4 regions of the Micromonospora sp. IBHARD003 genome follow, and region 4 is predicted to be linked to each of the others. Evidence: riboswitches for the same ligand, from Rfam matches in the RefSeq annotation. Region 4 holds a riboswitch; each other region holds the start of a gene.
The links. A riboswitch is a leader RNA that binds a small molecule or an ion and turns the genes downstream of it on or off. The one in region 4 is predicted to bind cyclic di-AMP.
Positions count from the first base shown of each region.

Region 1: it holds a riboswitch for cyclic di-AMP, as region 4 does, so the genes downstream of both, ACTWOL_RS17745 (M23 family metallopeptidase) here and ACTWOL_RS04580 (C40 family peptidase) in region 4, are expected to answer to the same signal.
Region 2: it holds a riboswitch for cyclic di-AMP, as region 4 does, so the genes downstream of both, ACTWOL_RS15295 (transglycosylase family protein) here and ACTWOL_RS04580 (C40 family peptidase) in region 4, are expected to answer to the same signal.
Region 3: it holds a riboswitch for cyclic di-AMP, as region 4 does, so the genes downstream of both, ACTWOL_RS27810 (M23 family metallopeptidase) here and ACTWOL_RS04580 (C40 family peptidase) in region 4, are expected to answer to the same signal.

Region 1 is NZ_JBWBBX010000001.1:3,997,549-4,005,067, forward strand. Features, by position in the region: gene ACTWOL_RS17725 (hypothetical protein) at 1-681, shown strand, start outside; gene lhgO (L-2-hydroxyglutarate oxidase) at 845-2,050, shown strand; gene trmB (tRNA (guanosine(46)-N7)-methyltransferase TrmB) at 2,266-2,931, shown strand; gene ACTWOL_RS17740 (PrsW family intramembrane metalloprotease) at 3,105-4,436, shown strand; gene ACTWOL_RS17745 (M23 family metallopeptidase) at 4,498-5,559, opposite strand; cyclic di-AMP (ydaO/yuaA leader) riboswitch at 5,571-5,706, opposite strand; gene ACTWOL_RS17750 (PP2C family protein-serine/threonine phosphatase) at 6,024-7,166, opposite strand; tRNA gene ACTWOL_RS17755 (tRNA-Met) at 7,443-7,516, opposite strand.
Region 2 is NZ_JBWBBX010000001.1:3,447,032-3,454,550, reverse strand. Features, by position in the region: gene ACTWOL_RS15315 (nucleoside triphosphate pyrophosphohydrolase) at 1-459, shown strand, start outside; gene ACTWOL_RS15310 (Uma2 family endonuclease) at 482-1,111, opposite strand; gene ACTWOL_RS15305 (cytochrome P450 family protein) at 1,222-2,478, shown strand; gene ACTWOL_RS15300 (transglycosylase family protein) at 2,608-3,597, shown strand; cyclic di-AMP (ydaO/yuaA leader) riboswitch at 3,854-4,082, shown strand; gene ACTWOL_RS15295 (transglycosylase family protein) at 4,087-4,767, shown strand; gene eno (phosphopyruvate hydratase) at 5,172-6,452, shown strand; gene ACTWOL_RS15285 (FtsB family cell division protein) at 6,580-7,044, shown strand; gene ACTWOL_RS15280 (DUF501 domain-containing protein) at 7,114-7,519, shown strand, end outside.
Region 3 is NZ_JBWBBX010000001.1:6,256,298-6,263,816, forward strand. Features, by position in the region: gene ACTWOL_RS27795 (DNA gyrase/topoisomerase IV subunit A) at 1-109, opposite strand, end outside; gene ACTWOL_RS27800 (M16 family metallopeptidase) at 349-1,716, shown strand; gene ACTWOL_RS27805 (M16 family metallopeptidase) at 1,713-3,116, shown strand; cyclic di-AMP (ydaO/yuaA leader) riboswitch at 3,325-3,493, shown strand; gene ACTWOL_RS27810 (M23 family metallopeptidase) at 3,506-4,279, shown strand; gene ACTWOL_RS27815 (GntR family transcriptional regulator) at 4,474-5,157, shown strand; gene ACTWOL_RS27820 (HPr family phosphocarrier protein) at 5,404-5,685, opposite strand; gene ACTWOL_RS27825 (bifunctional acetate--CoA ligase family protein/GNAT family N-acetyltransferase) at 5,879-7,519, shown strand, end outside.
Region 4 is NZ_JBWBBX010000001.1:1,071,955-1,079,473, forward strand. Features, by position in the region: gene ACTWOL_RS04570 (ATP-dependent Clp protease proteolytic subunit) at 231-899, shown strand; gene ACTWOL_RS04575 (hypothetical protein) at 907-1,215, shown strand; cyclic di-AMP (ydaO/yuaA leader) riboswitch at 1,625-1,776, shown strand; gene ACTWOL_RS04580 (C40 family peptidase) at 1,780-2,256, shown strand; gene ACTWOL_RS04585 (DUF6328 family protein) at 2,430-2,951, shown strand; gene ACTWOL_RS04590 (ATP-binding protein) at 2,999-3,439, opposite strand; gene ACTWOL_RS04595 (8-amino-7-oxononanoate synthase) at 3,797-4,954, opposite strand; gene bioB (biotin synthase BioB) at 5,100-6,269, shown strand; gene ACTWOL_RS04605 (adenosylmethionine--8-amino-7-oxononanoate transaminase) at 6,262-7,519, shown strand, end outside.

The DNA.
Region 1 (7,519 bases), 2.9 Mb from region 4:
CAGGAGGCGGCACAGCGGTACTACATCCAGGCGCTGCGCCTGGCCCGGGCGGCGGCCGACGTGCCGCTCGGCGGGTATGTGCTGGCGTCGATGTCCCTGCAGGCGACCTACCGGGGCTTCGCCGACGAGGGCGTCGACCTCGCGCAGGCGGCGGTGGAGCGCAACCGCGGACTGGCCACCGCCCGGACGATGAGCTTCTTCCGGCTGGTGGAGGCGCGGGCGCACGCGAAGGCGAGCGACGCGGCCGCGGCCGGTGCCGCGCTGAGGGCCGCGGAAAGCTGGCTGGAGCGTGCCCGCGAGGGCGACGCGGACCCGTCGTGGCTCGGCTTCTACTCGTACGACCGATTCGCCGCCGACGCCGCCGAGTGCTACCGCGATCTGAAGGCACCACGCCAGGTGCGCCGCTTCACCGAGCAGGCACTGTCGCGGCCGACGGACGAGTACGTACGCTCGCACGGGCTGCGGCTCGTGGTGAGCGCCGTCGCCGAACTGGAATCGGGCAATCTGGACGCGGCCTGCGCGGCGGGGACACGGGCGGTGGAAGTCGCGGGCCGGATCTCGTCCGCGCGTACGACCGAATACGTCCGGGACCTGCTGCACCGGCTGGAGCCGTACGGGGACGAGCCGAGGGTGGCGGAGCTGCGGGAGCGAGCCCGGCCGCTGCTGATGGCGCCGGCGTGAGCCGCCCCCGGGGCGAAGTGACCCACGGCACCCCATCCGGCGCTCCGGGCTGGTTTGACGCCGCTGTCGGCGGGCCAGTGCATCATCGGAGGGAGCGGCCGTCGCACAGCCGCTCCCGGATGCCGTGTCCCCGGCGGGGCACAGCCGGGGTGGGAGGTGTGGGATGACAGCGGCGTACGACTGCGACGTGCTGGTGATCGGTGGCGGGATCATCGGTCTGTCGACGGCGTATGCGGTGACGCGCTCGGCCCCCGGGACCTCGGTGACGGTGCTGGAGAAGGAGCCCGGCCCCGCCCGGCACCAGACCGGACGCAACAGCGGAGTGATCCACAGCGGTATCTACTACCGGCCGGGATCGCTGAAGGCACGTTTCGCCGTCAGCGGCGCGGCGGAGATGGTCAAGTTCTGCGCCGAATACGGGATCCCGCACGAGGTCACGGGCAAGCTGATCGTCGCCACCGGCAGCGAGGAGCTGCCGCGGCTGCACGCCCTGGTGCAGCGCGGCAGGGAGAACGGGATTCCGGTGCGTGAGCTCGGCCCCGCGCAGATAACGGAGCACGAGCCGCAGGTACGCGGAGTCGCGGCGATCCATGTCGGCACGACCGGGGTGTGCGACTTCGGCGCGGTCGCCGCGCAGCTCGCGGAGGTGGCGGGCGCCTCGGGCGCGGAGATCCTCTACGGCGAGCAGGCGCAGGCGGTCGACCGGCGCCCGTGGGGGGTGGCGGTGCGCACTTCGACCGGGAGGATCGTCCGGGCCCGGGTGCTGGTGAACACGGCGGGGCTGCACTGCGACGAGCTGGCCCGTCTGGCCGGCGACGAGCCCGGGATGCGGATCGTCCCCTTCCGGGGGGAGTACTACGAGCTGGTCCGCCCCGAGCTGGTGCGGGGGCTGGTGTATCCGGTGCCGGACCCCGCGTTCCCCTTCCTCGGGGTCCATCTCACCCGGGGGGTCGAGGGGGGTGTCCACGTCGGCCCGAACGCCGTGCCGGCCCTCGCCCGCGAGGGATACGACTGGTCCACGGTCCGTCCGCGCGAGCTCGCCTCGACACTCGGCTGGCCCGGCTCCTGGCGGATAGCGCGCCGCCACTGGCGCTACGGCGCCGGTGAGCTGCACCGTTCGCTGTCGAAGCGTGCCTTCACGGAAGCGGTCCGCCGATTGCTTCCCGCGGTCACGGAGGACGATCTTCGGCCGGTCGCCGCGGGTGTGCGCGCCCAGGCGGTGCTGCGTGACGGCACCCTCGTGGACGACTTCCTCATCCGGGAGGCCCCGCGCACGGTGCACATCCTGAACGCCCCGTCTCCGGCGGCGACCGCCTCCCTCCCGATCGGCCGCGAGGTGGCACGCCGCGCGCTCGCACGGCTCTCCTGAGCCGCGCTCCGCCCGAGGCACGGGCCCCCCACCGGCCCTGCCCCCGCGCGTACAATCGGGGCATTGTGTCTGAGTTCCAGAGCGTCACCGACGTCACCACCGAAGCCGCCCCGCCGGCGGTCGGGCCCCGTGTCGTCGCGGCCCGCGCCAAGGGTGAGCCGCGGTTTCCCGGAGGCCCCGCCGCGGATCCGGCCGGGTCGCACCACGAGCGGCGCATCCGCAGTTTCCAGCCGCGCCGCAGCCGGGTGACCGCCGGGCAGGACGACGCGCTGCGGCGGCTGTGGCCCGTCTGGGGGCTGGACATCGACGGACTGCGGACGCTCGATCCGGACGAGATGTTCGGCGGTCTGCCGGTCGTCCTGGAGATCGGCTTCGGGATGGGTGAGGCGACCGCGCAGATGGCGGCGGCCGACCCCGGCACCGGCATTCTCGCCGTCGATGTGCACACCCCCGGGCAGGGAAATCTCCTGGGGCTCGCGGAGCGCATGGGCCTCGACAACGTCCGGGTGGCCAACGGTGACGCGATCATCCTGCTGCGCGAGATGCTCACCCCGGACGCGCTGGACGGCCTCCGTGTCTACTTCCCGGATCCGTGGCCCAAGAAGCGCCACCACAAGCGCCGGCTGATCCAGCCCGACTTCCTCACACTCGCCGCGACCCGGATGAAGCCCGGCGCCGTGCTGCACTGCGCCACCGACTGGGAGCCGTACGCGGAGCAGATGCTCGCGGTGCTCTCGGCGCACCCGGACTTCGAGAACACCAGGGAGGACGGCGGCTTCGCGCCCCGTCCCCCGTTCCGGCCGCTGACCCGGTTCGAGGGCCAGGGCCTGGACAAGGGGCATGTGGTGCACGACCTGCTGTTCCGCAGGAGTGCCCGCTAGGTCCTGTGGCCGTGCAGGGCGCCGCGAGCCGGTGAACCTATCCGGCCACAGCACTAGGTCCTGTCGTCTGGACGGAAGCCGTACCGGTGACGGCGCCCGACGTGCCCCGTGACACGTCCGGAATGCCTGTTAACGCATCGCGCGCTGTCAGTCGTGCTCGTTAGGGTCGTCGGGTGTCCGACCGGTCCCGGCTGCCGTACCCCACGGCGCCCCACCCCCTCGTCCCGGCCTGCGACGAGCACGTGCTCTTCGACGCCGTGCCGGAGCGTGCGCGCTGGCGCTACAAGCCGCGCCGCTCCCTCTGGGGCAACACGGCGGTGCGCGCCTGGGCCGTGATCACCCTGCTGGTCCTGTGCGGCCTGGTCATCCTGGCACTGGTCCGCGAGCAGACCGGCACCGAGGGCTTCCTGGTGGGCCTCGGCCTCGCTCTCCTGCCGGTGCCGCTGCTGATGGCGGCGTTCCGCTGGCTGGACCGGGTCGAGCCGTGCCCGTGGCCGAACCTTCTCTTCTCCTTCGCCTGGGGCGCCTGCGCCGCCGCGCTCGTCGCGATCATCGCGAACTCCTTCGCGACCCAGTGGATAGCGACCGCGACGGCCGATCCGGCGTCGGCCGACACGATCGGCGCCACGGTCATCGCTCCCGTCGTGGAGGAGAGCGCCAAGGCGGCCGCCGTGCTGCTCCTCTTCCTCTTCCGCAGGAGGGACTTCACCGGAATCGTCGACGGCGTCGTCGTGGCCGGGTTCACCGCGACCGGTTTCGCCTTCACCGAGAACGTCCTCTATCTCGGCAACGCCTTCCTCGAGGACCAGGAGTTCGGCCGTTCGGGCTTCGCGTCCGTCACGGCGGCGACCTTCTTCGTACGGATCGTGATGTCGCCGTTCGCGCATCCGCTCTTCACCGTGCTCACGGGCATCGGATTCGGTGCCGCCGCGCTCACCGCCCGGCGCCGCCGGCTGCGCAGGACCGTGCTGCCTCTGCTCGGCCTCACCCTGGCGATCGGGGCGCACGCCCTGTGGAACGGCTCGGCGGTCTTCGGCCCCTGGGGTTTCTACGCGGTGTACGGGGCCGTCATGGTGCCTGCCTTCGCCCTGCTGACCTGGCTGGCGGTCTGGACCCGGCAACGCGAGCTGCGTACGGTCGCGGCCCAGCTTCCCGCGTACGCGGCGGCAGGCTGGCTCTCCCCCGCCGAGCCACAGGCCCTGTCCTCGATGCAGACCCGCACGATGGCCCGCGATCTCGTCAACCGCGCCCACGGGGGCATGGCGGCCCGCGCCGTGTCGGAGTACGAGGCGTTCGCGACCTCGCTCGCCTTCCTCCGCCACCGGGCTTACCAAGGCACGGCGGGTCCCGACTTCATCGCCCGTGAGCAGGAGCTGCTCCACCACCTCTGGCAGCGCAGGCACATCGCGTCCCCGGCTCTGACGCATGCCGCCAGGGCGACGGGCCGCGTACGGGTGCCGCCGCCACACAGGGACTACGAGGGGTACAACCCCTACCGGGCTTAGGGTCGGCTTAGGGGATGGCTTAGGGTCCGTCTTCCAGGGCTTCCGGGACTTCAGGCCGGGATCAGAGGCTGAGGCCCTTGCCCCGCAGCCATGCCGCCGGGTCCACCCCGTCGCCGCCCGACGTGTGCACCTCGAGGTGCAGATGCGGACCGGTCACATTGCCGGTGGCGCCCACACGCCCGATGGTCTCGCCGGTCGCGACGCTCTGGCCCGCGCCGACGGTCATCGAGGACAGATGGCAGTACCAGATCTCGGTGCCGTCCTCGAGCTCCAGCACGATGCGGTACCCGTACGCCCCCGACCAGCCGGCGGACTTGACGGTCCCTCCGTGCACGGCCTTGGCAGGCGTTCCCGTGGGGGCCGCGAAGTCGAGTCCGGTGTGGTAGCCGGACGACCACATGGAGCCGGCCTCGCCGAACGTGGAGGTGAGGGTGTACGAGGACGTCGGCAGCGAGTAGCTCGCGGCCAGCTTGGCGAGCCGCTCGGCCTCCGCCGCTTCTTCGGCCTTCCGCTTCGCCTCTTCGGCCTCGCGCTTCGCTTCCGCGGCCTGGGCCTCGGCCGCCGACTGCTGCTTGTTGGCATCCGCGGCGGCCTTCACGGCGGCAGCCTGCTCGGCCGCGTTCGTGGCCTCCGCTTCGACTTCGGCCTGCTGCTGCTCGGCCTGCTGGAGGATCCGGGCACGCAGGGCCTCACCCGCGTTGCCCTGCTGGGAGCCGGCCTGTGTGGCGGTGTCGGAGACGGGCTGCGCGGTCAGCGGCCGGGCATTGGCGTCATCGTCCTGCTCGTCGGAATCGTCCGAGATCAGGTCGCCGACCCCGGGAAGCGACGCGGCGTCCGGCAGATTGTCCGTGATGGTGTCCGGCAGGGAGATGGATACCGCCGGCTTGTCCTGGGCGGTGGCCATGCCACCCGCACCGACGGCGGCGATCACCCCGACGCCGAGGACGGTGGAGCTGCGCGCGAGTCCGTTGCGCTGCTTGGCGACGCGGTGCCTGCCGCGGACCGGACGAACGGTCTCCTCGGTGGGGTTCCATTCCTCCGCCCCGGAGGAGAGGTTCCACTCGGCGGTCGGAGGCCACTCGGTGGTGGGAAACTCCTGGAGGGCAGGCTCGTTTGACGCCACGGAGGCGTGCTCCTTTCCTTCCTTCTCGCCTACCGGGTTAGCTGACGGGTTCGGAGCAGGAAGGTCTCCTACGGGCACGACGAAGCACCCGATTCACCCCAATTGGTGGTTCCCCGGTTCCCTTGCGGGATTCGGCGCATGCGCACGGTGCCGCCTCTTGCGGCGGCTGGGACGACCGCGCTGCGTTATCGAACGTTAATAGACACCGAGGCCGTATTCCAAGCCGTTCCCGTTGATCGTTAATGAATCTCAGTGGGGACAAATCAGCCGGATTGCGGGCGAGTCGTGCGACTTGACCGCCCCTCACACCTCAATGTTCACGGTTGAATTTCTGATGGCACGTCACACGTGAGGGGAAGGGCTGCGCGTCGATCACCTTCCGTACATGCATCCGTACCCGCAGGATCGGGCACGGCGCCCGGAGCACGCCCATGCGCCCACGTGCCCACGTGCCCATGAAACCCCTAGGACACCACCGGCATCGTCCGGCGCCGCGCCGGCTGCCGCACACCGGGCCGGCCGACCGCCAGCAGCGCCATGTCGTCCGTCAGGCCACCGCCGGTGTGCCGCCGCACATCGGCGACGAGCGCGTCCAGCAGCCCGTCCGGCCCGGGAAAGATACGGCCGCAGAGCCGCTCCTGCGGATCGTAGAAGGTGCCGTGCCCGTCCCGGGCTTCGGTCAGACCGTCCGTGTAGAGGAGCAGCGTCGCCCCGGGAGGAAAGGGCGCCTCGTCCGCGTGGTCCGGCCAGTGGGCGAGCTCCCCCATGCCGAGCGGCAGCGCGTTCTGGCTCGGTTCCAGCAGGTCCAGAGCCCCGTCCGCGTACAGCACGATGGGCGGCGGATGGCCCCTGTTGACCACCCGGACGCGCCCCTCGCCGTGCCGGATCTCGGCGAGTATGGCCGTGGTGAACCCCTCGACCTCGTCGAGTCCGTGCGGCCGGGCACCCTCACGCGCCAGCGCCCGCTCCAGTCGCTGGGCGACCCCCTCCAGCGCGGACTCCTCGTCGGCCACCTCGCGGAACGCCCCGAGGAGCACGGCCACCGTCTCGACCGCGTCCAGCCCTTTGCCCCGTACGTCCCCGACCACCAGCCGCACACCGAACGGCGTGTCCTGTACCGCGAACAGGTCCCCGCCGATGAACGCGTCCGCCTGCGCCGCCTCGTACCGGGCCGCGACCTGCAGGCCACCGATCCGCTCGGCGGGCGTGGGGAGGACCGCGCGCTGGGCGGCCTCGGCGATGACCCGCGCGGAGGCAAGGCGTTCACCGCTGCGGCGGAGCACCCGGTTGATGTAGAGGGCGACCACGGACACCGTGAGCACGGTCAGGACCTCGGTCGTCGCCGGCACCTGGCCCACCGTGCCGTTGTAGATGTGCAGACCGAGCACGGTCAGCACGCTGGTGACCATGGCGAGCAGGGTGCCGCGCCAGGAGTAGAAGGGGGCGGCGAGCAGCGGAGCGGCGGCGAAGAGCGGCGACGCGCGGTACGCCTCGGGCGTGAACAGATCGAAGACCACTCCGACGACGATCATCAGCCAGGGCAGCAGCATGACGAGGACACGGCCGCGGTTGCGCCGGGGTCCTTCGTCGCCTGCGTTGTATGCCACGACTGTTCTCCTGCCGGTCCGACCACGATCGCGGACGGTACCGCGCCCCACCCAGGCTGGCCGTAGCCGCGCCGCGGGGCGAGTCGCCGTCGGCCAACCGGACCAGGTCCTGGCGGAGGCGATGGTCACCGGGGGCCCTCTCGTGACCGTACCCCAGGCGGCGGCACACGGCAGCCGCTCCGGTCACCGGCTCCGTACGGCACCCGGACAGGGCCTGGACGGGCCTGGACGCACCGATGGCCCGAATCCTTCTGGATTCGGGCCATCGGCCTTGAGTAGCGGGGACAGGATTTGAACCTGCGACCTCTGGGTTATGAGCCCAGCGAGCTACCGAGCTGCTCCACCCCGCGTCG
Region 2 (7,519 bases), 2.4 Mb from region 4:
GTTCTCCTCCAGGTGGTCTTCCATGCGCGGATCGCCCAGGAGGGCCGCGAGGAGGACGGCGAGGAGCCGTTCTCGATCGACGATGTCGCGGGGACGATCGTGGACAAGCTGATCCACCGCCATCCTCATGTCTTCGGCGACGAGCACGCCGAGACCCCGGAGGACGTCAAGGCGCACTGGCTGCGCACCAAGGCCGTGGAGAAGCAGCGCGACTCGGTGACGGACGGCATTCCGCTCGGCCAGCCCGGCTTGGCTCTGGCCGCGAAGCTGGCCTCGCGGGTCCGGACGGCGGGGCTGGACGTGGCCGTGCCTCCCGGCGACGGCGTCGGTTACGAACTGCTGGCGATGGCCGTAGGGGCCGAGGCAGAGGGCCACGACCCGGAGGCGGCCCTGCGCGCGGCAGCGCGTGCGTACCGCGACGCGATCCGCGCGACGGAGACGGCGGGGAACGGGTCCTGAGGCCCGGCCTGGACGGGGCCGGTCAGTCCCGCGGGCCTCGTCGCGGGCCCACCGCGGTGAGGTCGACCTCGATCGAGTACGGGACGTCGACCTTGAGCCGGTTGTGGTGGATGCCGGTGACGGCGTAGGAGTTCGTGGCGGGGTCGAGCTCGTAGACGTAGACGACCGGAAGCTCGTCGCTCTTCTCGACCCGCCAGAAGTGCCGGATCCCGGCCGCCGCGTACTTGCGGGGCTTGAGCTTGCGGTCGCGCTGCACGGATTCGTCCGAGACGATCTCGACGGCGAGCAGGATGTCGGTGGGGGCGTACCAGGTCTGCTCCGGACCCGTGCGGGCGCTCCACGGAACCACCATGAGATCGGGCTCCGGTCGGTCGCGCTCGCCCAGTTTGGTGGTCATCTCGCGGACGACGTAGAGGTCGTCCGGTGCCTGCTGCACCAGCTCGTTCTCCAGCAGCCGCAGTGCGGCCATGTGGAAATCGGTCTGCGGAGTCACGAAGAACAGTCCCCCGTCGATCAGCTCGGTGTGCGGCGGGAGACCCTTGATCCGGTCGAGATCGTCCGCCGTCCACCCACCGGCGGGCGGCACCGGGAACACGTACTGCTCCTCCCGGCCGTCCTGGTCTTCCTTCCGGTCTTCGGCTGCGGCACTCATCAGCGCTCCCATGCGACGGAGTCTGGCGCGTACGATCAGCGTACCCAGGGGGAATGCATACACGTACGCCGAACGAGTGAGCCGAGCAGGCCGGGCGTTACCGTCATCCCATGCACGACCAGCCCCCCGCCGCTCCCGAGCCCCCCGAGCTCTTCACCTGGGAGTTCGCCACCGACCCCTACCCCGCCTACGCCTGGCTCCGCGAGCACGCACCCGTGCACCGGACCCGGCTCCCGAGCGGGGTCGAGGCCTGGCTGGTGACCCGGTACGCGGACGCGCGGCAGGCGCTCGCCGATCAGCGGCTCAGCAAGAATCCGGCGCATCACGACGAGCCCGCGCACGCCAAGGGCAAGACGGGGATCCCGGGTGAGCGCAAGGCGGAGCTGATGACGCATCTGCTGAACATCGATCCGCCCGACCACACCCGGCTGCGCAGACTGGTCTCGAAGGCGTTCACCCCGCGCCGCGTCGCCGAGTTCGCGCCGCGTGTACAGGAGCTGACGGACCGGCTCATCGACGGCTTCGCGGAGAAGGGGAGCGCGGACCTCATCCACGAGTTCGCGTTTCCGCTCCCCATCTACGCCATCTGCGACATGCTCGGCGTCCCCCGTGAGGACCAGGACGACTTCCGGGACTGGGCGGGGATGATGATCCGTCACGGCGGCGGTCCGCGCGGCGGGGTGGCCCGCTCGGTGAAGAAGATGCGCGGCTATCTCGCGGAGCTGATCCACCGTAAGCGCGAGGATCCCGGTGACGACCTCATCTCGGGTCTGATCAAGGCCTCCGACCATGGGGAGCACCTCACCGAGAACGAGGCCGCCGCCATGGCCTTCATCCTTCTGTTCGCCGGGTTCGAGACGACCGTCAATCTCATCGGCAACGGCGTGTACGCGCTGCTGCGCCACCCCGGGCAGCGCGCACGTCTGCAGTCGTCCCTCGCCGCCGGTGACACCTCCCTGCTCGCATCCGGTGTCGAGGAACTCCTCCGCTTCGACGGGCCGGTGGAGCTGGCCACCTGGCGGTTCGCGACCGAGCCGCTCAGCCTCGGCGGGCAGGAGATCGCCTCCGGCGACCCCGTCCTCGTGGTGCTCGCCGCGGCCGACCGGGACCCGGACCGCTTTCCCGACCCCGATGTGCTCGACCTGGCCCGCCGGGACAACCAGCACCTCGGATACGGGCACGGGATCCACTACTGCCTCGGCGCGCCCCTCGCACGGCTGGAGGGGCAGACCGCGCTGGCGACCCTACTGACCAGGTTGCCTGACTTGCGGCTTTCAGTGGATCCATCCGATTTGCGCTGGCGCGGAGGGCTGATCATGCGTGGATTGCGCACTCTGCCAGTTGAGTTCACGCGCCAAAAGATCTGACGTCCCATCAGTATCGTGACTTTCACGTGATCTCCCCTGCATCGACTTGTGACTATCGCTCGGATGCGGCTACGTTCACCGTCAACTCGGGATCCCCAGGTCCCCTGTCGTCACACGAAAGGCCCACGCATGCTCTCCGGGAATGGTCGACACCGCCGCCCCCGCCAGGCTCCCGCCCTCTTCGTCGCGGCAGGGGTGACAGGATCGGCGATCGCCATCCCGCTGCTCGGCGCGGGTGCCGCGTCGGCCGCCGACGCCGGTACCTGGGACCGGGTCGCGAACTGTGAGACCGGCGGAATGTGGAGCGCCGACCTCGGCAACGGCTTCTACGGCGGGCTGCAGCTTTCCCAGGAGGCCTGGGAGCGGCACGGCGGCACGGCGTACGCGCCGCGGCCCGACCTGGCGAGCCGCTCGCAGCAGATCGCGGTCGCCGAGAAGGTGCTCGCCGCGGAAGGCCCGTCGGCGTGGGAGAGCTGTGCCGCGGTCACCGGGCTGATCAAGGACTCGTCCTCGCCCCGGGTCGACCCCGGCGCCACGGGCCGGACGCTGGGCTCCCAGGGCGATGACGACGAGGTGGACGCACCCTCCTTCGGTGACGGTGCGGACGCGGTGAGGGCGGAGCCCCAGGCTTCCCCGTCGTCCGGCGGGGAGCAGCCGGGGCAGAACTCGTCCACGGGTGCCGAAGGGCAGACGATGCGCGAGGCGTCCAAGCCGGCCGGATCCCCGGCGCAGGACGCGCAGGGCAAGCAGGACGCGGACGCGTCCGATTCGGCCGACTCCTCCCAGGGTGTGAGCAACGGCACCGAGGCCGGTTCCGGCAAGCGCCGCGGCACCCCCGCAGAGGAGGGTAAGGCGGGCAATTCGGGCGATGAGTATGAATCCGGTCGTCATGCCTCACGGGGTGACGGATCGACACGGGATGCCGCCGGTGCGGTGGATGAGTACATCGTCCGCTCCGGCGACAGCCTCTCCTTGATCGCGGACGCGCACGAGGTGCCCGGCGGCTGGGTCGCGCTCTACAAGGCGAACGAGGATGTCGTCGGCTCTAACGCCAACTTCATCACTCCTGGCCAGAGCCTCGATCTCACCCCGGAGCAGGGGCAGTTGACGAAGCGGTAAGGGTGCTTATGTCCACTTCTGTGCAAGTGAGACATGAGTCTCTTCCGGTCAACTGACCCCGGATGCCCGCCAAGTAGGGCCATCCCACCTCTCACCTGCGAAAACGGACATCAGGCCCCGTCAGATATGGGTGATTTCTCCCCGATGTTCCTCCTTTGAACATCGGGGAGAGGTGTGTTTACGGTCTGACCGCTCGCCATCGCGGGCCCCGTCGACCGTCACGCCGAATCCTGCCGTCGGTCGTAGGGAACAGCCGTCGCGTCAAGCGCCGTAGGCAGGAGCGGGGGACCCAAGGTAAGTGCCGCAACGGCCCGATGAGCCCGATGAGGGTGGGCGGGAGCGGCTTGGGGTGAAGCCGCGCGCTAGGTCGCGCGGCCGGGCAACTCGTCTTCCGGTTCCGTCGGATGCCCAGTCCGACCGGAACGGGGGACACCCCATCGGCCCGAACCCGACAGCTCACCTCGCAGGCGTCGGTGAGGGGATAACTCCATGCTGCTTTCCGGCAAGGGCAAGCACCGCCGCCCGTCCGCGCGCACCGCCCGTATCGCCACCTACGCCGCCGGCGTCACCGGTGCCGCCATCGCCGCGCCGCTCATGATCTCGGGGACCGCCTCCGCCGCGACCGCCTCCGAGTGGGACGCCGTCGCCCAGTGCGAGTCCGGTGGCGACTGGTCGATCAACACCGGCAACGGCTTCTACGGCGGCCTGCAGTTCTCGGCCTCCACCTGGGCCGCCTTCGGCGGTACCGCCTTCGCCTCCACCGCCGACAAGGCCAGCAAGAGCCAGCAGATACAGATCGCCGAGAAGGTCCTGGCCGGCCAGGGCAAGGGCGCGTGGCCGCACTGCGGCGTGAACCTGTCCCGCGCCGCGTACACCGGTGGCGCCGCCGAGGCCGCTCCGAAGCCCGCCAAGACCAAGGCTGCCCCGAAGGCGAAGCCCGCCGCTCCGGCCCCGAAGCGCGCCGAGGCCCCGACCACCCGCTCCGAGCGTCCCGCCGCCCCGGTGAAGAAGGGCGACGGCGAGTACAAGGTGAAGTCCGGCGACACCCTGAGCCAGATCGCCGAGAAGCACAAGGTCAAGGGCGGCTGGCAGAGGCTGTTCGACCTCAACAAGGACATCGTCGACGACGCCGATGTGATCTACCCCGGTCAGCTGCTCCACCTGCGCTGACCCACCCCGCTCCGGGGCCCCCGCCCAGGGGACTCCCCGCCCCGGAACCAGGGAGATCCAGAGGGAACATCCCGGGTCTCTCCGCGGGCCGTCGCCCGGTGGACCCGGCGGACCACCGGGCGGCACACCCGCCCCTTCGCAGCACACCCGTCCCCCCGGAAACCCCGGCCCGGTGCAACTTCTCCGTAGTCCTTCGGGCACGGGAGGTTGCCCCGGGTCGGGGTTTCTGCCGCTTTGGCTTCCTTTTTCGTCCCACGGGCCGGGCAGCGGCCGGCCGATCCCCCCGGTCCGGTTAGGCTCATGTCGCAAGGCCGAAGCGACCCTGCACCGACCCCGCGCCGCACCTGTACCGCAGGTGCTTCGCATACGTCACTTTCAGCGCCACATCCCAGAAGGAGATGCTCGTGCCGTCCATCGACGTCGTCGTAGCCCGGGAAATCCTGGACTCCCGAGGCAACCCCACGGTCGAGGTCGAGGTCGGCCTCGACGACGGCAGCACCGGCCGTGCTGCTGTTCCCTCCGGTGCCTCCACCGGTGCGTTCGAGGCCATTGAGCTCCGTGACGGAGACCAGAACCGCTACATGGGCAAGGGCGTCGAGAAGGCCGTCCTCGCCGTGATCGAGCAGATCGGCCCGGAGCTCGTCGGATACGACGCCACCGAGCAGCGCCTGATCGACCAGGCGATGTTCGACCTGGACGCCACCGACAACAAGGCATCGCTCGGTGCCAACGCCATCCTCGGTGTCTCGCTGGCCGTCGCCCACGCCGCGTCCGAGGCCTCCGACCTCCCCCTCTTCCGCTACCTGGGCGGTCCGAACGCGCACCTGCTCCCGGTGCCGATGATGAACATCCTGAACGGCGGCTCGCACGCCGACTCCAACGTGGACATCCAGGAGTTCATGATCGCCCCGATCGGTGCGGAGTCCTTCTCCGAGGCCCTGCGCTGGGGCACCGAGGTCTACCACACCCTGAAGAAGGTGCTGAAGGAGCGCGGCCTGTCCACCGGTCTCGGTGACGAGGGCGGCTTCGCGCCGAACCTGGACTCCAACCGCGAGGCCCTCGACCTCATCCTCGAGGCCGTCAAGCAGGCCGGTTACGCGCCCGGCAAGGACATCGCCCTCGCGCTCGACGTGGCCGCCTCCGAGTTCCACAAGGACGGCGCGTACGTCTTCGAGGGCAAGGAGCGCTCCGCCGCCGAGATGACCGAGTACTACGCGGAGCTCGTCGACGCGTACCCGCTCGTCTCCATCGAGGACCCGCTGTTCGAGGACGACTGGGCCGGCTGGAAGATCATCACCGAGAAGCTCGGCAGCAAGGTGCAGCTGGTCGGCGACGACCTGTTCGTCACCAACCCGGAGCGTCTCGCCCGTGGCATCGAGGAGGGCGCCGCCAACGCCCTGCTGGTCAAGGTCAACCAGATCGGTTCGCTGACCGAGACCCTGGACGCCGTCGAGCTGGCCCAGCGCAACGGCTTCAAGTGCATGATGTCCCACCGCTCCGGCGAGACCGAGGACGTCACCATCGCCGACCTGGCCGTCGCCACCAACTGCGGCCAGATCAAGACGGGTGCCCCGGCCCGTTCCGAGCGCGTGGCCAAGTACAACCAGCTGCTGCGCATCGAGGAGATCCTCGACGACGCCGCGGTGTACGCGGGCCGCAGCGCCTTCCCGCGCTTCAAGGGCTGACGCCCGAAGCGCCGGACGATTCGGCGACCGCGGGCTGACGCCCGCTTCCGTACGTCCCCGCACCCGGTCCCGTACCGTGTGCGGGGACGTCGGCACATAGTGGGCACATAAAAGGGGAGGGGCGCACATGGCCCGGGACCGGTTCTCCACCGCGACCCGGCTGCGACTGCTCGGCGAGCAGACCGCCGCCCGGGTCTACCGCTCGCAGACGCGCCGCCAGGCCCGCCGTTCCCGGCTCACCGGGCGCGCGGCCTTCCTCGCGCTGGTGGTCTGCTCGATGATCGTCGCCCTCGCCTATCCGACGCGGCAGTACGTGTCGCAGCGCAACGAGGTCGCCGAGCAGCGGCGGCTGGCCGAAGCGGCCCGCGAGCGGGTGGAGCGGCTGCGGGACGAGAAGGCGCGGCTCGGGGACGACGCGTACGTCCGGCGGCTGGCCCGCGAGCATCTGCACATGGTCCTGCCGGGTGAGACCGGCTACATCATGATCGACCCCAGGACCGGTGAGCAGACCCGTGCCCGGCACGACGGTGTCGGCCGTCCCTGGTACGCGAACGTCTGGGACGACGTCGACCACGCCGACGCGGGACGCTAGTGCTGTGGCCGCACGGCCGCACCGGCGAAGAAGCCACGAACGAGAACGAGCGAAGAGACAGACGCATCCATGGACACGCCTCCTCCGACCACCGAGCACACCCCGCCCACCGAGGCGGACATCGCCGCGTTCCGGGACCAGCTCGGCCGCCCGCCGCGCGGTCTGCGCGCGATCGCGCACCGCTGCCCCTGCGGCAACCCGGACGTGGTCGAGACGGCCCCGCGCCTCGAGGACGGCACACCGTTCCCGACGCTGTACTACCTGACCTGCCCGCGTGCGGCCTCGGCGATCGGCACGCTGGAGGCGAACGGTGTCATGAAGGAGATGACCGAGCGCCTGACGACCGACCCCGAGCTCGCCGCGGCCTACCGCGCCGCGCACGAGGACTACATCGCGCGCCGTGACGCCATCGAGGAGCTGAAGGGCTTCCCGAGCGCGGGCGGCATGCCGGACCGGGTGAAGTGCCTGCACGTGC
Region 3 (7,519 bases), 5.2 Mb from region 4:
AGTACGCGTACTCGAGGAAGGAGCCCTGCATTTCGTCGACGACGTCGATATCGAGGATCCTCTCCTCGAAGTCGTCGGGCGGCGGCGTCTTCGTGCTGCGGCGGGCCATCGCTGCTGCGGCTCCTTCACCAACATGAACCATGAACGGGATCTGACGCGGACCATTGTGGACCGTGCCGCCGACAACGCCGACCGCGACCCGGACCCGGACGCCGAACCACGGTCCGCGGCACGTGACGTGACCACGTCCCGTAGCCGCGACGGAACCCGCCGGAACTTCGCCGACTGTCGGCGGCCTTGCATACAGTGGCAGGACACCTGAAACGCGATCGAAGGGACCACATGCCCATGGGTCACACGGCCACAGCGCAGGCCGGCTCCGGCGGCCTCACAGCGACCGAGCACCGCCTGGCCAACGGCCTGCGCGTGGTGCTCTCGGAGGACCACCTGACCCCGGTCGCCGCGGTCTGCCTCTGGTACGACGTCGGCTCGCGCCACGAGGTCAAGGGACGTACCGGCCTGGCTCACCTTTTCGAGCACCTGATGTTCCAGGGATCCGCACAGGTCTCCGGCAACGGGCACTTCGAGCTGGTGCAGGGGGCGGGCGGCTCGCTCAACGGCACCACCAGCTTCGAGCGCACCAACTACTTCGAGACCATGCCCGCCCACCAGCTGGAGCTCGCGCTCTGGCTGGAGGCCGACCGTATGGGCTCGCTGCTCACCGCGCTGGACGACGAGTCCATGGAGAACCAGCGGGACGTCGTCAAGAACGAGCGCCGCCAGCGCTACGACAACGTTCCCTACGGCACCGCCTTCGAGAAGCTGACCGCCCTCGCCTACCCCGAGGGCCACCCCTACCACCACACGCCGATCGGCTCGATGGCCGACCTGGACGCGGCGACGCTCGAGGACGCGCGGAACTTCTTCCGGACGTACTACGCGCCCAACAACGCGGTGCTGTCGGTCGTCGGCGACATCGACCCGCAGCAGACCCTCGCCTGGATCGAGAAGTACTTCGGCTCCATCCCGACCCACGACGGCAAGCAGCCGCCGCGCGACGGCTCGCTGCCCGACACCATCGGCGAGCAGCTGCGCGAGGAGCTCGTCGAGGAGGTCCCCGCACGCGCGCTGATGGCCGCCTACCGGTTGCCACAGGACGGCACACGGGAGTGCGACGCCGTCGACCTGGCGCTCACCGTCCTCGGCGGCGGGGAGTCGTCCCGTCTGCACAACCGTCTGGTGCGCCGCGACCGCACGGCCGTCGCCGCGGGCTTCGGCCTGCTGCGGCTCGCCGGGGCTCCGTCGATGGGCTGGCTGGACGTGAAGACGTCCGGCGGTGTCGAGGTGCCCGCCATCGAGGCCGCCGTCGACGAGGAGCTCGCCCGGTTCGCCGCCGAGGGCCCGACGCCCGAGGAGATGGAGCGCGCCCAGGCCCAGCTGGAGCGCGAGTGGCTGGACCGGCTCGGCACCGTCGCGGGCCGTGCCGACGAACTGTGCCGGTTCGCCGTGCTGTTCGGCGACCCCCAGCTGGCGTTCAGCGCCGTCTCTAGGGTCCTCGACATCACCGCCGAGGAGGTGCAGGACGTCGCGCAGGCCCGGCTGCGCCCGGACAACCGCGCGGTGCTGGTGTACGAGCCCATCGGGGCCGCAGCAGCCTCAGAGGACGCCGACGACAACGACGACGACGCACAGGACGCAGAGGGGGCCGGACAGTGACCGAGGCTGCCGTGACCATGGACTTCCACCCGCAGCCGCAGCCCGGGCAGGCCCGGCCGTGGGCGTTCCCCGCGCCAGGGCGCGGCACGCTCGGCAACGGGCTGACCGTGCTGCGCTGCCACCGGCCCGGTCAGCAGGTCGTGGCCGTCGAGGTGTTCATCGACGCTCCGCTGGAGGCGGAGCCCGAGGACCTCGACGGCGTTGCCACGATCATGGCCCGGGCGTTCTCCGAGGGCACCGACAAGCACACGGCGGAGGAGTTCGCCGCGGAGCTGGAGCGCTGCGGTGCGACGCTCGACTCGCACGCCGACCACCCCGGCGTCCGTGTCTCCCTCGAGGTGCCGGTCTCCCGGCTGCTCAAGGCCCTCGGTCTGCTGGCGGAGGCCCTGCGGGCGCCGCTGTTCGCGGACAGCGAGGTCGAGCGGCTGGTGCGCAACCGCCTGGACGAGATCCCGCACGAGACGGCGAATCCCGCCCGCCGGGCCGCCAAGGAGCTCTCCAGGCAGCTGTTCCCGGCGTCGTCGCGCATGTCGCGGCCCCGTCAGGGCAGCGAGGAGACCGTGGAGCGCATCGATTCCGCGGCCGTCAGGGCCTTCTACGAGGCCCATGTCCGGCCCGCATCGGCCACCGCCGTGATCGTCGGGGATCTCACCGGTGTCGACGTGGACGCCGTGCTGGCCGACACGCTCGGGGCCTGGACCGGCGGCGCGGGCGAGCACCGTCCCATGGCGCCGATCACCGCGGACGACACGGGCCGTGTGGTCATCGTCGACCGTCCCGGTGCGGTCCAGACCCAGCTGCTCATCGGCCGTATCGGTCCGGACCGCCACGACAGCGTCTGGCCGGCCCAGGTCCTCGGCACGTACTGCCTGGGCGGGACGCTCACCTCGCGCCTGGACCGCGTCCTGCGCGAGGAGAAGGGCTACACCTACGGTGTCCGCGCCTTCGCGCAGGTGCTGCGCTCCGCCGCCCCCTCGGCCCCGGGCGGCGCCACGGGCGCGGCGACGCTCGCGATCAGCGGCTCGGTGGACACCCCGCACACCGGCCCCGCCCTCGATGACCTGTTCACCGTGCTGCGCACCCTCGCCGCCGAGGGGCTGACGGACGCGGAGCGGGACGTCGCCGTACAGAACCTGGTCGGTGTGGCCCCGCTGAAGTTCGAGACCGCGGCGTCGGTCGCGGGCACGCTGGCCGACCAGGTCGAGCAGGACCTGCCGGACGACTTCCAGGGGCTGCTGTACGCCCGGCTGGCCGAGACGGGCACCGTCGAGGCGACGGCCGCGGTCGTCAACGCCTTCCCGGTGGACCGGCTTGTCACGGTGCTCGTGGGGGACGCGGCCGAGATCGAAGAGCCGGTCAGGGCCCTCGGGATCGGTGAAGTGACGGTTGTCACAGGCTGATTGACCGCCCGAGCGGTGAGGTGCCCGGGAAGGGCCTCGTTGGCGATGTGTCAACGGGGCCCTTTCGTATGTCCGTTTTGTTGGTGAGGCTACCCGTCTGACCTGTGGCATGCGCGACAAAAACGCGTGTCCGTTTGGTGATTGGAAGAAGATCGGCTTAGCGTCTTCTGCGCTGTCCGTTGGATGCATCTGCCGCACCCGCGGCATCGGACAGTCATCGCCGAGTCCCCGTCGGGCGCGAGCCTGGGGAGCCGGGGACCCATATGTCCCCTGGGGTGAATCGGAACGCCTTCGCGCTCACGCGTGGAGGGGATCCGTAGGAGACCTTCCTGCTCCGAACCCGTCAGCTAACCCGGTAGGCGAGAAGGAAGGAAAGGACAAGCCACTACATGGCGTTCACCCGTGCCACCGGGAAGCATCGTGGTCCGAGCCGGCTGTTGCGCAAGCGTGCGGGTATCGCCGGAGCCGCGGCCATCGCCACCACCGGCGTCGTCGGCGCTCTCGCCTCGCCGGCCCTCGCGGCCGACACGGACAGCGTCTCGGTCGAGGACACCGGTCTCAACCAGGTGATCGTGGCCGATGACACCCTCGCCGAGCAGGTCGGCGCCCAGGCCGACGTCCAGCAGGAAGAGGCCAATCTGGCCGCCGAGCAGGCCAGGGCCGAGGCCGAGGCGAAGCGCAAGGCGGAGATCCGGGTCCAGGCCGCCCGTGACGCCCAGGAGCGCGCCGCCCGTGAGGCCGAGCGCAAGCGCCTGATGACCTACAACCTGCCCGTCGCCGGGTCGTACGTCAGCACCGACTACCACGCGGGCGGTGCCGTCTGGTCCTCCGGCAGCCACACCGGCATCGACTTCCACGCCGCGTCCGGCACTTCGGTCGTCGCGGTCGGCACGGGCACCGTGGTCGAGGCGGGCTGGGGCGGTGCCTACGGCAACAACGTCGTGATCAAGATGCACGACGGCACGTACACCCAGTACGGCCATCTGTCGTCCATCGGCGTCTCCGTCGGTCAGCGCGTCACCCCGGGCCAGCAGATCGGCCTGTCCGGCTCGACCGGCAACACCACGGGCCCCCACCTCCACTTCGAGGCCCGCACGAGCGCCGACTACGGATCGGACATCGACCCGGTCGCGTATCTGCGCGGCCACGGAGTCAAGGTCTGACGCACTCGCACGGCCCGCAGCAATAGCGGTTGAAGGTCCCGCCGGTCATCTTACCGGCGGGGCCTTCGGCATTTTCCGGCCAAAAGATATCCATGAAGTGGTGGAGGCCATCGGAAATTCCGGCCCATTGGAATAGAGTCACCGGACAGACGTCGTCCGATCGGGTTTCGTGCGGATTAAAGCGGAGGTTCGGTATGCGCATTCCTGCGCGTTCGGTGTGCACGGCAATCCGCGACGACATCGTGTCCGGTGTCTTCGAGCGCGGCAGCCGGCTCGCCGAGGAGCAGCTGGCGGGCCGCTACGGCGTCTCACGCGTCCCCGTCCGCGAGGCGCTGCGCACCCTGGAGTCGGAGGGCTTCGTGGTGTCGCGGCGGCATGCCGGCGCGTGTGTCGCCGAGCCCACCGAACAGGAGGCCGCGGATCTCCTGGAAGTCCGCATGATCCTGGAGCCTCTGGGCGCGGCCCGGGCCGCGCAGCGGCGGACGCAGGCCCATCTCAAGGTGCTGCGCGGCCTGGTCAGACTCGGCCAGGAGCGGGCCCGCCGGGGTCAGGGAGAGGATCTGCGGTCGCTGGGCGGCTGGTTCCACGAGACGCTGGTGCAGGCGTCCGACAGCCCCGCCCTCGTCTCGCTGCTCACCCAGCTCCGGCACAAGATCGCCTGGATGTATGTGGTGGAGCAGCCGGCGCAGCCGGTGGAGTGCTGGTCCGAGCACGGCGCGATCGTGGACGCGGTGGCCCGGGGTGACGTGGAGCGGGCGCGTGCGCTGACCGCGCTGCACGCCGAGCGGACGACCGGGGCGCACCGATTGCGTATTCCGCCGCGCAGGGCCGTGAAGGGTTCGCAACAAGCCGTAAACACGGCGAGTGTCCGCTGTTAACAAAGGCGCCGTATACAAAGAAGGCCGCCTGGGTGCGGTGATCCTGACCAACCCTGAAAGTGCCCGCCATGGAAATGCGGCGAGATTGCGCCGTGGAAAATTCAGGTCCATGAGGATCATGAGGGTTATCGCGGTGAATCGCCTGCCATGAATTACGCGGGGCGCCGCCGATTTTTCTGATGTCCCGGTTTCCGGCAGTGCGCCGCGATGCCGGTGCGCGTGGCCGCACCGGCCGCGGCCGGCCGGTCAGACGGTTTCCGGGAGCTCCTCGAGCCCTTCGGCGACCAGCTTCGCCAGCCGGTCCAGCGCCACCTCGGCGCCGTCCGCGTCGGAGGCGATCACGATCTCCTCGCCACCCTCCGCGCCGAGGCCGAGCACCGCCAGCATCGAAGCGGCGTTGACCGGGGTGCCGTCGGCCTTGGCGATGGTCACCGGGATGCCGGAGGCCGTGGCGGCACGGACGAAGATGGAAGCGGGGCGGGCGTGCAGGCCCTCGGCCCAGCCGACGTTGACGCGGCGCTCAGCCATGGTGATGCCCTTCAAGTCCTAGCGGTTGTCTAGACCAGTCTCTCATGATGTGCGGAGTGCCCGGCAGCCGGGCGCCGACCCGATGTCCCTTTCCCGGGCCCGCGGGAGACGCCGGTCCCGGGCGCCCGGGTGACCTCAGCCTGCACCCGCGTTCCGGGCTTCGCGACCGGGGCCCGGCCCGTAGTCTTGGCCCATGCAGACCCCGTCGGATCACGCCTACCCCGACCACTGGGAAGCCGACGTGGTGCTGCGCGACGGTGGCACCGCGCGCATCCGGCCCATCACCACACAGGACGCCGAGCGGCTCGTCAGCTTCTACGAGCAGGTCTCGGACGAGTCCAAGTACTACCGCTTCTTCGCGCCCTACCCCCGGCTGTCCGCGAAGGACGTCCGCCGGTTCACCCACCACGACTACGTGGACCGGGTGGGCCTGGCCGCGACCGTGGGCGGCGAGTTCATCGCGACCGTCCGCTACGACCGCATCGACGCCGCCGGCATGCCGGCGTCCTCACCCGCCGACGAGGCGGAGGTCGCCTTCCTGGTCCAGGACGCCCACCAGGGCCGGGGCGTCGCCTCCGCGCTGCTCGAGCACATCACGGCGGTCGCCCGCGAGCGGGGCATCCGGCGGTTCGCTGCGGAGGTGCTGCCGGCGAACAACAAGATGATCAAGGTGTTCACGGACGCCGGCTACACCCAGAAGCGCAGCTTCGAGGACGGCGCCGTCCGGCTGACGCTGGAGCTGGAGCCGACCGCCCAGTCCCTCGCCGTCCAGCGGGCCCGGGAACAGCGGGCGGAGGCACGGTCCGTGCAGCGCCTGCTCGCGCCCGGGTCGGTGGCGGTCATCGGAGCCGGCCGGTCCCCGGGCGGAGTGGGACGAGCCGCGCTGCGCAATCTCGTGGCCTCGGGTTACACCGGGCGGCTGTACGCGGTGAACCTCGCCCTGGGGCCCGAGGAGCGGGACCTGGACGGCGTGCCCGCCCACCGCTCGGTCGGGGAGATCGGGGAGCCGGTCGACCTGGCGGTCGTGGCGGTACCCGCCGAACGCGTGCCCGACGTGGTCGCGGACTGCGGTGAGCACGGCGTGCAGGGGCTGGTCGTCCTGGCCGCCGGATACGCGGAGAGCGGTGCCCGCGGACGGGAGCGCCAGCGCGAACTCGTGCGGCAGGCGCGCACGTACGGGATGAGGATCATCGGGCCGAACGCCTTCGGCGTCATCAACACCGCGGACCGGGTCCGGCTGAACGCGTCGCTCGCCCCGGAGTCACCGGCCCGCGGCCCGATCGGACTCTTCACCCAGTCCGGTGCCATCGGTATCGCGCTCCTCAGCGGGCTGCACCGACGCGGTGCCGGGCTGTCGTCGTTCATCTCCTCGGGCAACAGGGCGGACGTCTCGGGCAACGACTTCCTCCAGTACTGCTACGAGGACCCCGACACCGACGTGGTCCTGATGTACCTGGAATCCCTCGGCAATCCGCGGAAGTTCACCCGGCTCGCCCGGCGCACGGCGGCGGTCAAGCCCGTGGTGGTCGTGCGCGGCGCACGGCACAGCGGAAGCGCGCCCCCGGGGCACGCGGTGCCGATCACGCGGGTTCCGTACGCCACGGTCTCGGAGCTGCTCGCCCAGGCGGGAGTGATCCGCGTCGGCACCGTCACGGAACTCGTCGACGTGGGGCTGCTGCTCGCCGGGCAGCCCCTGCCCGTGGGGCCCCGGGTGGGAATCCTCGGGAACTCCGAGTCGCTCGGGCTGCTCACCTACGACGCCTGCCTCGCGGAGGGCCTGCGGCCGCTGCCGCCGCGCGACCTGACGACGGCGGCGACACCGCAGGACTTCTGC
Region 4 (7,519 bases):
CTGAGAAATCGCAGGTCAGGAGCGGTATGACCCGGCTCGTCTGCTGTGGCGGCGACCGAGGCCGACCGGCCATGACCACACCCCGGCCGCGGGAGCTCCGACGTGAGAATCGCGAGGCCCACTCTCACGCCGAGAGCGAACTGCCATCCGACTTGTTGCTTCCCCCTTCGTCCATGGGCCATGCTCGCCATCACGACAGTCTGTACGTCCTGTACATTTTTCACCCATGAATGCAGCGCCGCATTCCGACGAAGGGGTACGCCTTGGACCGCCCTTACGCCCGTTACGTCCTGCCGGAGTTCAGCGAACGGACCACCAACGGCGTCCGCACCCTCGACCCCTACGCGAAGCTCCTCGGCGAACGGATCGTCTTCCTCGGCACGGCCGTCGACGACACATCGGCGGGTGATGTCGTCGCCCAACTCCTCTACCTCGAATACGCCGCACCCGAGCAGGACATCCACCTCTACATCAACTCCCCCGGCGGTCCCGTCAGTGCGATGACCTCCGTCTACGACACCATGCAGGTGGTCGGGTGCGACGTGGCCACGACCTGTCTCGGACAAGCGGCTTCGACCGCTGCCGTACTGCTGGCCGCCGGTACGCCCGGCAAGCGCATGGCGCTGCCCGGCGCCAGGATCGTCGTCCGGCAGCCCGCGCTGGACGAGCCCGTTCAGGGGCAGCCGTCCGACCTGGACGTCCACGCACGGGAACTGCTGAGGCTGCACGAGCAGATGGGGGCCATGCTCGTACGGCATACCGGGCAGAGCGACGAGCGCGTACGCACCGTGCTGGACCGCGACACGGTCTTCGACGCCGCCGGGGCGAAGGACTTCGGCCTGGTCGATCACATCATCACAAACCGCAAGGCGTCCGCGGCTTCGCCCGGAACGCGGTGAGCGGGCGGTGCTGCCGCCCGAGCTTCCTCCGCTGCCCGCCCTGACCCGCGCCGAAGGCGAGTTCATCGACCGCTATCTCGAAGTCGTCGACCAGCTGGGAAGGATCAACCCGGCCCGTGGCACCCATACCTACGGAGCGCTGCGCGCCGCACAGGCGCTGGCAGCGCAGGCCGTCGCCCTGCGGGACGCGCTCGCGCTGATGCACGCGCGCGGGGAAAGGGAATTGCACGCTGCCACGCTGGCCCGCGCCTTGCGCGTACTGGACGGCGAGCGGCGGACCGCGCGGATCACCGTCCCGCCGGAGTCCCCCCGTTGAGCCCGCGGCCGGGCCGTGGCCGTGCACCGGGACGCGGCCACGGCCCGGCCATCGCCGAAGGACGGCGTCCACCGCGCCGACGGCGGGACACACGCGTACGACTGGGTGTCGGCCAGGTGGCGTAGCCGGGGCCGGCGCACGGGGTCTGAGCAAGTTGCGTTCCCTCGTCGGCCATCTGGCCGAACGATCCGTTCCGCCGCAGGTACGACGCTCGTTACGCGGCCACTCCGACTGGGCCGAACGGGATCGTCCACCTGAATGGGCCAGCGGTGAGGAGCCTCACAAATCGTCGTTTCGACTCGGAATTCCGGCAGTTCGTGCGTCAAGATCCCTGGGACGACAAGCCCCCGCCACCACGGCGGGGCGGTCCGGGCGGACGCCGAGTCCTGCCGCCGCGCCGGATGTCTGGTCGACATGAGTGCTTCGGCAGGAGTGGAGGACCCAGCAGTACGGTCCGCGCCCAGTGGCCGGACCTTGGGGTGAAGCCGCTTCGTGCGGCCGGGCACCTTCGCCAGCCCGAACCCGACAGGTCATCCTTCTCAGGCGGCTGACGAAGGGTTGCGCATGACTGCGCAGACACACTGCCCGTCCCTGCTCTCCCGGACGGGTGCCGTCTCGGCGCTCACACTCGCCACCATGGGCGGCTCACTGCTCGTTCCAGGCGGCACCCCCGAGGCCCACGCCGCCTCCGTGTACGCGGCCAAGGCTCTCAAAGTCGCCGAGTCCAAGAAGGGTGCGCCCTACCGGTACGGCGCCACGGGCCCCAACCGGTTCGACTGTTCGGGTCTGGTCCTCTACTCGTTCCAGAAGGCGGGCAAGAGCCTGCCGCGCACCGCACAGGCGCAGTACAACCGCACACGCCATGTCCCGGCGTCCAGCCGCCAGCAAGGTGACCTGGTGTTCTTCCACTCCGGCGGGCAGGTCTACCACGTCGGCATCTATGCGGGCCGGGGACGGATCTGGCACTCGCCCAAGAGCGGCTCCGTGGTGAAGCTGAGCAAGATCTGGTCCAAGAGCGTCCGGTACGGGCGCGTGCGGTGACCTTCCGGGACATCCGGTAGGAGCGGTGTGCGGCCCCGTGGGAGCCTCCGGATACGCGCGCGGACACGGCGCATTGCGTCGCCGGTCCGGGCATCCACGGGGCACGGCCGGCGCCTCGTCCGACCGGCCCGTGCACATGACAGGATCCGCAGGATGTGCGTTACTCGTACCAAATGGGCGATGACGACACCCGCGCCTCGCGGGACGAAACGGAGCTGGAGCAGGCGGACCGCAATTTCGCCGAGCTTCTGCAGGAGCTTCGTGTCATCCAGACCGGCGTCCAGATCCTGTTCGCCTTCCTGCTGACCTTGGCCTTCACCGCCCGCTTCCCGTCCCTCGACTCCTTCCAGCGCGGTACGTACGTGACGACGCTGATGCTGGCCGTGCTGGCAGCGGCGCTGTTCACCGCACCCGCCGCGGTGCACCGGGGCCTCTTCCGCAAGGGCGCCAAGAAGGAGATCGTCTCCGTCTCCTCCCGCCTGGCCGGGATCGGTATGGCCGTGCTCGCCCTGGCGCTGACCTCGGCGGTACTGCTGGTCGTCGATGTCGTGCACGGCACGCCCGAGGGGATCGTCGCCGCCGCGGCGACCCTGTTCGTGTGCACGCTGCTGTGGGGCGCTCTGCCCTTGGCGCTTGCACTCAGGCTGGGCCGGCGGGAGCGCCCGGACGGCCAACGGCAACGGCCCGACCGCTGACGTCCGTACGGCACCGGCGTTCATGTCCGTATCGGTGACACCGGCCCTCAGTCCGGGTCCCCGAGTGGAGCGGGTGCCCAGGGCAGGGCGATCCAGACGGTCTTGCCGCCCTCCGGAGTGGGGGCCACCGACAGCTGCCCGCCGTGCTCGGCGGTGAGGGTGCGGATGATCACCATTCCGCGGCCGTTGTCCTGCTGGACCGCCGCGGGCAGCCGCTGCGGCCAGCGCGGATGGCTGTCGGTGACGCCGATGCGCAGCTGCTCGTCCCGCTCCAGCCGCAGGCCGACGGTGAACGTCGGCGACTGCCCGAAGGTGTGCTGGACGGCGTTGGTGGCCAGCTCGGAGACGATCAGGCGTACCGTGTCCGCCATCTGGTCCTCCCCCGGAAGACCCCATTCGGTGAGGACGCCGGAGACGTATCTCCTGGCCGTGGAGACCGAGGCGGGATCGCTCGGCAGAGTGACGGATGCTTCTTGGTGGTCTGCCATGGCGAGCTGTCCCTTTCCCACGGGGGCCGCAGGACGACACGGGACGGCACGGAGCGGACGGTGTGCCGGCGCGTGGCCTCGTTTGCGCTGAACGCCAGAGTGCCACCGTCTGTGCCGCCTCCGGCGGCGATCCGCCCGGATGTGCAGACAACTGTCGCCCGAAGCAGTGAACTCTGCTACGCGAGACCGTATTTGGCCGCGCACCGGGGCAACCGCTGTCTACGGCCCGGCTCTCAAGCGCGGCGGCCGGGCGGTGGTTCGGCGCCCCGGCCCGGCCATCGGCTCGAACGGCGCCACCGGGGCGGCCCGTTGGCCGACCGCCGGGGCCCCCGCGGGCCGTCCGGCGTCCGTACGGGCTCAGCGGGACGGCGCGTTGCGCAGGATGACGCCGACCGCCTCCTCGATCCGGCGGTCCGTGAGATCGGCCCGCGCGGTGAGTCTGATCCGCGAGATGCCGTCGGGCACGGACGGCGGCCGGAAGCAGCCGACGGCCAGACCCCCGGCCCGGCAGTCCGCGGCCCAGCGCACGGCCGCATCCGGCGACGGCGCCTGGACGGAAACGACCGCGGCGTCCGGGCGGGCGGCCGTCAGCCCGGCGTCCGTGAGGCGCGCGTGCAGCGTCGTCGCCACCTCCCGGGCGCGCTCGGCCAGCCCCGGTTCGCGCTGCAGCAGCCGCAGACCCGCCAGCGCAGCGCCCGCCGCGGCCGGCGCGAGCCCGGTGTCGAAGATGAACGTCCGTGCGGCATTGACCAGATGGCTGATGACCCGTGCGGGACCGAGCACCGCTCCGCCCTGGCTGCCGAGGGACTTGGAGAGGGTCATGGTGGCGACGACATCGGCGGAGCCCGCGAGTCCCGCCGCGTGCAGGGCACCCCGGCCGCCGTCTCCCAGCACCCCGAGGCCATGCGCGTCGTCGACCACCAGCGCGGCTCCGTGCGCACGGCAGGCGCCCGCGAGCGCGGCGAGCGGGGCCGCGTCCCCGTCCACCGAGAAGACCGAGTCGGTGACGACGAGGGCATGCCGGCCGGGGTGCGCCTCGAGGGTCTTGCCCACGGACTCCGGGTCGGCGTGCGGGACCACGGCCGTCTCGGCACGGGAGAGGCGGCAGCCGTCGACGATGGAGGCGTGGTTGCCCGCGTCCGAGACGATGAGGGAGCCGTGCGCGCTCAGCGCGGTGAGGGCCGCGAGGTTCGCCGTGTACCCGGAGGAGAACACCAGCGCGGCCTCGAAGCCGCAGAACCGGGCCAGCTCCTGCTCGAGTTCGGTGTGCAGTGCCGTGCTGCCCGTGACCAGGCGGGATCCGGTGGCGCCGGCGCCCCAGAGACGGGCGGCGTCCGCCGCGGCGCCGGTGATCTCGGGCCTGCGGGTGAGTCCGAGGTAGTCGTTGCTCGCGAGGTCGAGCAGCGTGTCGTCGGCGGGCCGGGGACGCAGCGTACGGACGAGACCGGCGTCCGCGCGCAGGCGCGCCGCCTCGTCGGTCCACTCGAACGGATCCTGGGGCAGGGCCTGAGGCATGACGGTCCGGTCCTTTTGTAGGCAGCGCACAGACCCTAGCCGGGTGAGGCAAAGGTCAGGGTGTGGCCATACACACACCCCATTCCGCGTGTGTTGTCGAGTTCCTCCTTGGCCGACGGGTGTCCGGTAGGCGAGGATCTCCGCCATGGACCTCCTGAACACGCTGGTGGACAAGGGCCTGCGGCGTGAGCTGCCGACCCGCGAAGAAGCGCTCGCCGTTCTGGCGACTTCCGACGACGAACTGCTCGACGTGGTGGCCGCGGCCGGAAAGGTGCGCCGTCAGTGGTTCGGGCGGCGGGTGAAGCTGAACTACCTGGTCAACCTGAAGTCGGGGCTGTGTCCCGAGGACTGCTCCTACTGCTCGCAGCGCCTCGGGTCCAAGGCCGAGATCCTCAAGTACACCTGGCTGAAGCCCGACGAGGCGTCGAAGGCCGCGGCCGCCGGTGTCGCGGGCGGCGCGAAGCGGGTGTGCCTGGTGGCGAGCGGCCGGGGGCCGACCGACCGGGACGTCGACCGTGTCTCGCAGACCATCGAGGCCATCAAGGAGGAGAACGAGGACGTCGAGGTGTGCGCCTGCCTCGGTCTGCTCTCCGAGGGTCAGGCCGAGCGGCTGCGGGCGGCGGGTGCGGATGCGTACAACCACAACCTCAACACCTCCGAGGGCACGTACGGGGACATCACGACCACCCACACGTACGCGGACCGCGTCGACACGGTCCAGAAGGCGCACGCAGCCGGTCTCTCGGCCTGTTCCGGGCTCATCGCCGGTATGGGCGAGAGCGACGAGGACCTCGTCGACGTCGTGTTCGCGCTGCGCGAGCTGGACCCGGACTCGGTGCCGGTGAACTTCCTGATCCCGTTCGAGGGCACTCCGCTCGCCAAGGAGTGGAATCTGACGCCCCAGCGGGCGCTGCGCATCCTCGCCATGGTGCGGTTCGTCTGCCCGGACGTGGAGGTACGGCTCGCGGGTGGCCGTGAGGTGCATCTGCGCACCCTCCAACCGCTGGCGTTGCACCTCGCCAACTCCATCTTCCTCGGCGACTACCTGACCAGCGAGGGCCAGGCCGGCAAGGCCGACCTGGAGATGATCGCGGACGCGGGCTTCGAGGTGGAGGGCACGGACACCACCACGCTGCCCGAGCACCGGGCGGACGCGGTCGCCGCGGCAGGCGGCGGCTGCGGTTCCCACGGCGGCGGCTGCGAGCCGTGCGGTGGCGGCGAGTCCGCCGCCGCGCCCGAGGTCTCCTCCGCCCGTACGGATCTGGTGGCGGTGCGGCGCCGCGGCGCCGGGACGGACCTCGCGCCGAATGCGTGACGAGAAGGTCCGCGAGCTCGTCGCGCTGGACCGGGCGCACGTCTGGCACCCGTACGGCCCGATGCCGGGCCGTACGGACCCGCTGGTCGTGGAATCCGCGTCCGGGATCCGGCTCCGGCTCGCCGAACCGGCCCACGGCCGCGAGGAATTGGTCGACGGTATGTCGTCCTGGTGGTCGGCGATCCACGGCTACAACCACCCCGTGCTCAACGAGGCGGCGCACGGGCAGCTGGAGCGGATGAGCCATGTGATGTTCGGCGGGCTGACGCATGAGCCCGCCGTCCGGCTCGCCACCCGGCTGGTCGAGATCACTCCCGAGCCGCTGCGGCATGTCTTCCTGTGCGACTCCGGCTCGGTCTCGGTCGAGGTCGCGGTGAAGATGTGCCTGCAGTACTGGCGTTCGGTGGGGCGGCCGGAGAAGCAGCGGATGCTGACCTGGCGGGGCGGGTACCACGGGGACACCTGGCAGCCGATGGCGGTGTGCGACCCGGACGGCGGGATGCACCAGCTCTGGACCGGTGTGCTGCCCCGTCAGGTGTTCGCGGACGCCCCGCCGGCCGGCTACGAGGAGGCCTACGCGGACCATCTGCGCGAGCTCGTCGGGCGTCATGCCCACGAGCTCGCGGCGGTGATCGTCGAGCCGGTGGTCCAGGGCGCGGGCGGGATGCGCTTCCACTCCCCCGAGTATCTCCGGGTCCTCCGGGAAGCCTGCGACGCCCATGACGTGCTGCTCGTGTTCGACGAGATCGCCACCGGCTTCGGCCGCACGGGCACGCTCTTCGCGTCGGAGCACGCAGCGGTCTCTCCCGATGTCATGTGCCTCGGCAAGGCGCTGACCGGGGGCTATCTGTCGATGGCGGCGACACTGTGCACTCCCCGGGTGGCCGACGGGATCTCCCGGGGAGAGGTCCCGGTCCTGGCGCACGGCCCGACGTTCATGGGCAACCCGCTGGCGTCGGCGGTCGCCTGCGCGTCGATCGACCTGCTGCTCGGACAGGACTGGGCCCAGGAGGTCAAGCGTCTCGAAACGGGGCTGCGCGAAGGGCTCGCCGATGCGCGGTCGCTCCCGGGCGTGCGGGACGTACGGGTGCTCGGGGCCATCGGCGTCGTGCAGCTCGACCATCCCGTCGACATGGCGGCTGCGACGGAGGCGGCGGTCCGCGAGGGGGTGTGGATCCGCCCGTTCCGCGATCTGCTGTACACGATGCCGCCGTTCGTGACCGGCGACGAGGATCTGGCGCTCATCGCAC